4 regions of the Shewanella sp. MF05956 genome follow, and region 1 is predicted to be linked to each of the others. Evidence: predicted binding sites of a transcription regulator. Region 1 holds the regulator's gene; each other region holds the start of a gene.
What was found. Region 1 encodes MetJ, which represses methionine synthesis genes. Its sites were predicted from a motif close to TAGACGTCTAGACGTCTA; they were not measured.

Region 2: a site for MetJ is predicted at 832-849, ahead of msrA (peptide-methionine (S)-S-oxide reductase MsrA). Genes of this name have one in related genera too.
Region 3: a site for MetJ is predicted at 1,243-1,260, ahead of metK (methionine adenosyltransferase). Genes of this name have one in related genera too.
Region 4: a site for MetJ is predicted at 598-615, ahead of serA (phosphoglycerate dehydrogenase). Genes of this name have one in related genera too.

Annotation. Positions count from the first base shown of each region.
Region 1 covers NZ_JCAYNV010000003.1:347,593-349,805, reverse strand. Annotated here, with positions in the region: gene AC19MX_RS05255 (c-type cytochrome) at 1-26, opposite strand, end outside; gene AC19MX_RS05250 (sulfite exporter TauE/SafE family protein) at 282-1,022, opposite strand; gene metJ (met regulon transcriptional regulator MetJ) at 1,092-1,406, opposite strand; gene metB (cystathionine gamma-synthase) at 1,617-2,213, shown strand, end outside.
Region 2 covers NZ_JCAYNV010000005.1:116,057-118,269, reverse strand. Annotated here, with positions in the region: gene astE (succinylglutamate desuccinylase) at 1-650, opposite strand, end outside; gene msrA (peptide-methionine (S)-S-oxide reductase MsrA) at 872-1,351, shown strand; gene trxB (thioredoxin-disulfide reductase) at 1,553-2,213, shown strand, end outside.
Region 3 covers NZ_JCAYNV010000015.1:34,436-36,648, reverse strand. Annotated here, with positions in the region: gene metK (methionine adenosyltransferase) at 61-1,212, opposite strand; gene tkt (transketolase) at 1,755-2,213, shown strand, end outside.
Region 4 covers NZ_JCAYNV010000008.1:177,393-179,605, reverse strand. Annotated here, with positions in the region: gene AC19MX_RS10850 (DUF2238 domain-containing protein) at 1-550, opposite strand, end outside; gene serA (phosphoglycerate dehydrogenase) at 752-1,981, shown strand; gene ygfZ (tRNA-modifying protein YgfZ) at 2,144-2,213, shown strand, end outside.

The DNA of each region.
Region 1 (2,213 bases):
CCAACTTTCATATAAGTGTTCATCATGTTTATCCTCTATGGGCTTTTATAGGTTGTGCCTTAGCAATATTGCTGTATTGCTTTGCTGTAAATAATGTTACCTAAAAAGAGGTATTGTTAATTTGAAGTAGATCATATTCATGAGAAAAATCTAATTGAAAAAAAGTTAATTGAAAAAAATCTAATGAACTTGTGTGACGCAGATCTATTGCTAATTTGGCTGGATGCTTGATAGGCGGGTAAGGGTATATTTTGAGATGTAAAAAGAGATCGCTTTTAGGGTTAGCTGGCTAATGCCATCACTGATTTAACCACTAAAACCGTGGCGCTGATGCTGCAGAGCACGAGAGTGGCAAGACGGGTTTTGTTTTTATCGACGTGGTTGATTAACAAACCAGAGACAAGATAGCCGCTAATGACTGACGGTAGCAGCATCAGTGACAACCACAAATGCTTTATTTCTACTAAACCGACTATGGCTAAAATGGCTAACGCAATCAGTGAGCTGAACACAAAAAAGGCTGACAATGCCGCTCTAAATTGGCTGGCATCTTGTCCGGCGAGTAAAATTGCCATCGGTGGGCCACCAATCGCGGCGATGTTGCCAAAAATACCGGAGAATACTCCAGCAATAAATAAGCTTACACGGTTGATGGGGGCGGTAATCTTGTAAACACTCAGAATCACGGCAATGTATACGATAGCCGCAATAATTAAGCCGAGTATGGCTTGTGGGGCAAACAGTAATAATCCTGCACCCACAAATCCACCGGGGATCCGGCCGAGTAAGGCGTATTGCAAGCCATTAAATTGCAGGTGACCGCGTTCTCTGTATAAGGTCATTGCCGAAATGGCAAATCCCATGACAATTATGGGGACAGGGACAAGTTGGGGATTCACAATATACAGCAGAGGGCTTGCGACAACGGCTAACCCAAAGCCAATTAAGCTTTGGGTTAGCGCGCCAAAAAAAACGATAACTGATGCCAGTATCAATGTAGATGGATCGATAAATGACATCATAAGTTCTCTATAAAAATATCACGACTTCTTATTAGGGTCGCTTCAAAGTCTGTTGATTAAGTCTGTGGGTTATTCCATTTCTTCCCACTCAATACCCATCTCATCCATTAACTTTTTCGCTTCACTTGGAATGCTATCCGGTTCATCTTTGGATAAATCACCGTCATGAGGTAATGGTTGGCCTGTGTATGCATGCAAAAATGCCTCGCATAACAGTTCACTGTTGGTCGCATGACGCAGATTGTTTATCTGGCGACGGGTACGCTCATCTGTCAGTACTTTTAATACTTTTAAAGGGATAGAAACTGTAATCTTTTTTACTTGTTCATTCTTTTTGCCGTGTTCGGCATATGGGCTGATATATTCGCCATTCCACTCAGTCATTAACTTACCCTTAACGATAAATACGGGGCAGATTTTAACCCCTTACAATCTCTAGTCAAATTATTGCTACTATTTAGTGACGATTGCAAATAGATTTCTTTATGTTTAGACGTCTAAACGTCTAATTTAGGTTGACGTACGCTAACCTCTTAGGTAAATTTGGACGTCTAGACATCTATTTTGTGTGTTTGTGAATTTTTAGGAGTCTTTATGACTAAGCATCAAAGCGCCACATTGGCCGTTCGCCAGGGTATAGAATCAGACACACAACATGGAGCCGTAGTACCACCGATTTATTTATCGACCAATTATTCGTTCGACGGCCATAAAAATCCGCGCGAATTTGACTACAGCCGATCAGGCAATCCTACTCGTTGCATATTAGGTGACGCGCTGGCAAAACTTGAGCAAGGTGCAACCGGAGTGGTGACATGCACAGGTATGGCGGCCATTACATTGGTGACCAGCTTACTCGGCCCTGATGATTTATTAGTGGTTCCGCACGACTGTTATGGTGGCAGTTATCGCTTGTTTACCAATTTGGCTAAAAAAGGCCAATTTAAATTAGTGGTTGTCGACCAAACCGATGCTCAAGCATTGAGCCAAGCGATAGCGCAAAAACCTAAAATAGTGTGGTTAGAAACCCCGTCAAATCCATTACTGCGCGTTGTTGATATTGAAGCGATTAGCCGTGCTTGTCGTGATGTAGGGGCATTAGTTGCAGTAGATAACACCTTTTTATCACCCATTTTACAGCAACCGTTATTGTTGGGGGCTGACATCGTTATTCACTCAACCACTAAATAC
Region 2 (2,213 bases), on a different contig from region 1:
TCTGCTTGAAATTGCTCTGACGAATAATAGCTGAACGTGGTTGTGGGCTCATGGTGGAACAACATCGTATCAACGCCACATGCCGCCAAAAACATAATTTGTTCACCGCTGAAAGCACGGCCTGGACGGTATGGGTAAATAGCAAACTTCTCATGCTTTGAAGCACGGATTGCAGTATGTAAGTCGTAATGTATGCGTTGATTGTCACCATTAGCATTGAAAAAGTCTGCCACATATTGCTCTAACGCTTTGGCACGATGACGCTCAGGATGGCTTAAGCCCTCACCTTTTGAATGCGCGCCGCTGAATAAGCGGTTCATGTTCTCGTCAATAAAACGGGTTTTATTGAGAATAGCAGCAGGATTACCGATTAAAAACATCACTCGTTGTTTTGCGATAATACGCTGGGTCAGTAAATCTTTAATGAGTTGATTACAGATTTCAATCGGCGCGGTTTCATTACCATGCACAGCGCAAGACAACACAATATCTTTGCTGGCATGAGCTGGAGTAAATACAATCACTCCAGTATCTAATACATCAACACGAGTGTGCTGACCTAGCATAAAGTCATATGCTGCAGGTATGTGAGTGGGGTTGGCTAAGGTGTAAGCTAAAAAATCGTTGTTGTTGGTTAGGTCAGATAACACGATCAACTCCTTGTATCATTATTATATGGCATCGTTAATGACATGTTACTTAATGGATTAACTTTTGTGCCTATTGGCGCGGATTCTATCATAGGAGAACGCGAGTTTAATGATGGCATATGTTAGATTTATTTATTAATCAAAGTTTGCTTGCAAAAACATAAAATATTCAACACAATTACAGCCATCTAGACTTCTATAATTTGTTTTAAGGGTATGTCATGGCGTTAGCAACATTTGGTGCAGGTTGTTTTTGGGGTGTTGAGTATTTCTTCCGTGAAATAGACGGTGTAAGCAATGCAACTTGTGGCTACATGGGTGGCAAAGACAGTGCAAACACCTATAAAGAAGTTAAAACAGGTTCTACTGGTCATGCTGAAGTGGTTCAAGTTGAGTTTGATCCAGAAGTCGTCAGTTACAACGACTTGTTGGACACGTTTTGGAAAAACCACAACCCAACCATGCTCAACATGCAAGGCGGCGACATTGGTACACAATATCGCAGCACGATTTTTTTCCATGATAAAGAGCAAAAAGCCCAAGCTGAAAGCTCGAAGTTGGCATTAGCTCGCAGTGGTAAATGGGGACAGCGTCATATTGTGACTGAAATTGTACCGATACAAACATTCCACATCGCTGAGGAATACCATCAGAATTATTTAGAAAAAAATAATTTACCAACCTGTCACTTGGTTTATTAATCACAATAATGTTCCAAGCCTAGCAAGACTTATTGCGGTTTCAAGCTGGTTAATGATCACCATTACCCAGCTTGAACAATAATATTTACACAATAGATTAGCGCAATCGATTTCCTACCGTTAACTTCCCTTTACCCGCCGATATAAATTCCATACAATCCCATGCAAATTGCTTAAGGCATGTTATCGGAGAAAAAAATCATGAGTGAAGCTCGTCACGTTAACCTACTAATTTTAGGTTCTGGCCCTGCCGGCTATACCGCTGCTGTTTATGCTGCGCGTGCAAATTTAAATCCTGTGATGATCACAGGTATGCAGCAAGGTGGTCAATTAACCACGACTACTGAAGTTGAAAACTGGCCAGGCGATGCAGAAGACCTAACGGGTCCTGCATTAATGGAGCGCATGCAAAAGCATGCTGAAAAGTTTGATACCGAAATTATTTTCGATCACATCAATGAAGTCACGTTAACAGAACGCCCTTTCCGTTTAAAAGGCGACAATGGCGAGTTTACATGTGATGCATTGATTATCGCTACTGGTGCGTCAGCTAAATATTTAGGTCTGCCATCTGAAGAAGCGTTTATGGGCCGCGGTGTTTCTGCCTGTGCAACCTGTGACGGTTTCTTCTATCGTAACCAAAAAGTGGCAGTGATTGGCGGCGGTAATACTGCTGTTGAAGAAGCGCTTTACTTAAGTAACATTGCCTCTGAAGTTCACTTAATTCACCGTCGTGACAGTTTCCGTTCAGAAAAAATTCTGATCAACCGTTTAATGGACAAAGTGGCTAATGGCAACATCATTTTACACCTAGACCAAACACTTGAAGAAGTGACGGGTAACGACATGGGTGTAACGGGTC
Region 3 (2,213 bases), on a different contig from region 1:
CTAATGTTAACAAAAAACCGCCATGCGGCGGTTTTTGTGTAGGCTGGACAGCTCGGTTAATTATAAACCGGCGTCAGCACGTAATGCTTCAGCTTTGTCTGTCGCTTCCCATGGGAAAATATCGCGACCAAAGTGTCCATAAGCTGCCGTTTGTTGGTAGATTGGGCGAGCCAAATCTAACATCGCGGTTAAGCCATATGGGCGTAATTCAAAGTGTTGACGTACTAACTTAATCAATACTTCTTCAGACACTTTACCTGTACCGAATGTTTCGATACTGATTGAGGTTGGTTCTGCAACACCAATTGCATAAGACACTTGAAGCTCACAGCGATCAGCAAGACCGGCAGCAACAATGTTTTTAGCAACATAACGTGCCGCATAAGCTGCGCTACGGTCTACTTTTGATGGGTCTTTACCAGAGAAAGCACCACCACCGTGACGTGCCATACCGCCGTAGGTGTCAACAATGATCTTACGACCTGTTAAACCACAATCACCCACAGGGCCGCCAATGACAAAACGACCGGTAGGGTTAATAAAGTATTTAGTGTCTTTATTTAACCACTGTGCAGGTAATACCGGCTTAATAATGGTTTCCATTACGGCTTCAATCAAGTCAGCTTGGGTAACATCTTCACGGTGTTGAGTTGACAGTACGATTGCATCAATACCAATAATTTTGCCGTCGTCGTATGCAAAAGTGACCTGGCTTTTTGCATCAGGGCGTAACCACGGCAAGGTGCCGTCTTTACGAACTTCAGACTGACGCTTCACTAATTTGTGAGCATAAGTAATTGGTGCTGGCATTAATACGTCGGTTTCATTGCTGGCATAACCAAACATTAAGCCTTGATCGCCCGCGCCTTGCTCTGCCGGATCTGAACGGTCAACACCTTGGTTAATATCTGGAGACTGTTTGCCAATCGCATTTAAAACTGCACATGAATCGGCATCAAAACCCATATCTGAATTGGTATAACCGATTTCGCGTACCGTTTTACGGGTAATTTCTTCAATATCGACCCAAGCAGAAGTGGTGACTTCACCACCGACTAATACCATGCCTGTTTTAACATATGTTTCGCACGCAACACGAGCTTTAGGATCTTGCTCAAGTATTGCGTCTAATACCGCATCAGAAATCTGATCGGCGATTTTATCTGGATGACCTTCTGAGACAGACTCAGAGGTAAACAAGTGCTTTGCCATAATAGGAGAATCTCGTTGGTTGCATTTGAATATACGTCTAGACGTCTATTTTAGTCGAAATCGAAATCGATAACACCCCCTAATACGAATTTAACTGGAGAATTGTGCAGTGGTGCATGAATATTTTTTATTTATAAGGAGAGTGTTTAGCTTTGAGGTTAATTAACTTTCTGATTAAAAAGGTTTTTGAAGTTTTATTTTGTTCTGTTTTAATCACTTTGGTGTCATTAATTGAACAATGTTAAGGTTGGTTATTGGGTATTAGCTAAAGATGTAATATGTTTTTTTACTGATGTTGAGTTGCTTTTTAGCTTGACTGTCAATAAATAATTACTCAAAACATCAATGTCTCAGATTGGTTTTTACTTTTGAGAGGTGGTGTATAAAATTGAGCTGTTTTGAGACCTGTAGTGGTCAAAAATGTGCTTTATTAGCGACAAAAAATGTAATGAGAGAAATTTTAATTTGCGTCACATCGCCTTGTAGGGGAAAATATGGCTTCACAATTGCCCGTTAGACCTTACAAACAAGCAGGAGAGAGCATGTCATCTCGTAAAGTACTCGCTAACGCTATTCGCGCCCTAAGTATGGATGCGGTTCAAAAAGCCAATTCTGGTCATCCAGGTGCCCCAATGGGGATGGCTGATATCGCCGAAGTGCTATGGAATGATTTTCTAAAGCACAATCCAACTAATCCTAACTGGGTCGATCGCGATCGTTTTGTTCTGTCAAACGGTCATGGCTCTATGCTTATCTACTCTTTACTGCATTTATCTGGTTATGAATTGCCTATCGAAGAGCTAAAGCAATTCCGTCAGTTGCATTCTAAAACACCTGGTCATCCTGAATATGGTTATACCCCTGGTGTTGAAACCACAACGGGTCCTTTAGGTGCTGGTATCAGTAACGCTGTGGGTATGGCGATTGCGGAAAAAACCCTAGCTGCACAGTTTAACCGTCCTGGTCACGATATTGTTGACCACTACACTTATTGTTTCTTA
Region 4 (2,213 bases), on a different contig from region 1:
AAGCAACAATGCCACCGATTAAGGCTAAAAACATATCGGACTGGGTGTCCCACACATAACCTTGAGTACCTAAAAACGCCTCGGCATTTTCGCCTGTTGCCGCGGCAACCCACCATTCAATCAGTTCATAAAAAGCCGAAAATGCCAGTACGAAACACACCGCTAAAAATTGGCACCAGGCACCAATTTGCATCACTTGCTTACGAATAAATATCTCACGCGCCAAAATCACCGGAATAAAGCCTTGGGCAAAGTGCCCCACTTTATCGTAGTTGTTACGCTCGCTCCCCATGACCTGCGCTAGCCAGTCAAACCAAGGGACTTCTGCATAAGTGAACCTTGCGCCAACCAGTAATACGCAACAATGAACTAAAATAAGCCCATAAGCTAAAGACGTTAGCGGAAAACGTTTACGACTAAAAAAGAGTATAGGTAAGGCAATTAAGGCGGGGATGGCTTCTAGCCACCATGTAAACATATCTTTGGGGTCGCTCACCGACCACAACAATACCAACAGGTAAATCGCTATCCATATTACGCGCATTTTCATCCTAATTTCCTCATCTGCGATATTGTTCTAAATTTAAAATATTACTTTAGCCATCTAGCCCTCCACAAGCCATAAAAAAAGTGCTACTTTGGGATGGCGTTGGAAGTCCGCATTTATATCACAACTATAAGTACATGCATTAACACTAATAGTCTATGTATTAGCATAAGCACCATTTAATGATGAGAGGGTACCCATATCATGGCGAAACACTCGCTTGACAAGGATAAAATTAAAATCCTGCTGTTGGAAGGCGTCCACCAAACTGCGGTTGATGTACTGGAACGTGCAGGTTATACCAATATTGAATATCACAAAGCCTCACTCGGCGAAGAGGCGTTACTCGCCTCCATTAAAGATGCTCACTTTGTTGGATTACGTTCGCGCACTCAACTCACTGCAGAAGTGTTACACCATGCAGAAAAGCTAGTCGCTGTTGGCTGTTTTTGTATCGGCACTAACCAGGTTGACTTATCTACCGCTGAACAACTGGGTATCCCGGTTTTCAACGCACCGTTTTCCAATACGCGTAGCGTAGCCGAATTAGTCATTGGCGAAATTATTATGCTAATGCGTGGCATTCCACAACGTAATGCAATTTCACACCGTGGTGGTTGGTTAAAGAGCGCCAACGGCAGTGTTGAAGTACGCGGTAAAACCTTAGGTGTGATTGGTTACGGTCATATTGGTACGCAGCTGGGCATTTTGGCTGAAACCTTAGGCATGAGAGTGATTTTCTTTGATATCGAAGATAAATTGCCACTGGGTAACGCGTCACAAATTCATTCAATGGACGAATTACTCGCCCAAGCCGATGTTGTGAGCTTACACGTACCTGAAACGCCTCAAACCAAGAATATGTTTGCTAAAGCTGAGTTTGCCAAAATGCGTCAAGGCAGCTTCTTTATCAACGCCTCTCGCGGCACTGTGGTAGAAATTGACGATCTCGCGCAAGCGTTAACTTCAGAGTATTTAGCCGGTGCAGCGATTGACGTATTCCCTGTTGAACCAAAATCAAATGACGATGAATTTGTGTCGCCATTACGTGGTTTAGACAATGTGTTACTGACACCGCACATTGGTGGTAGTACTGCTGAAGCACAAGAAAACATTGGTATTGAAGTCGCGGGTAAGTTAGTTAAATACTCAGATAACGGTTCGACCTTGTCTGCAGTTAACTTCCCTGAAGTGTCTCTTGCACAGCACCGTGGTACCTCGCGCTTATTGCATATTCACCAAAACCGTCCTGGCGTGTTGATTAAAATCAACCAGGCGTTTTCTGAAAAAGGCATCAACATTGCTGCTCAGTACTTACAAACCACCGCTGAAATAGGTTACGTGGTTATGGAAGTCGACTCAGATCAAGCTGAAGAAGCCTTAGTTGAACTTAAATCAATTGAAGGCACGATTCGTGCTCGCGTATTGTTTTAATCAACTCATAACTCATTCGTGAATGGCTAACTGCTCATAAAAGCTACCTTGCCCACAAGGTAGCTTTTTTTTATTAGCTTTAAACCTCTGCCCTCTGTTGAGTATGATATTAATCCGTTACACTTCAACACATATCGTCTTATTCTTTCGTTAGGGATCGTTATGACCATTTCAGCAAGCCAACCCGATTGGGATTTCATTGCCACCTCTCCAGCATTAATGTTATCGCGTT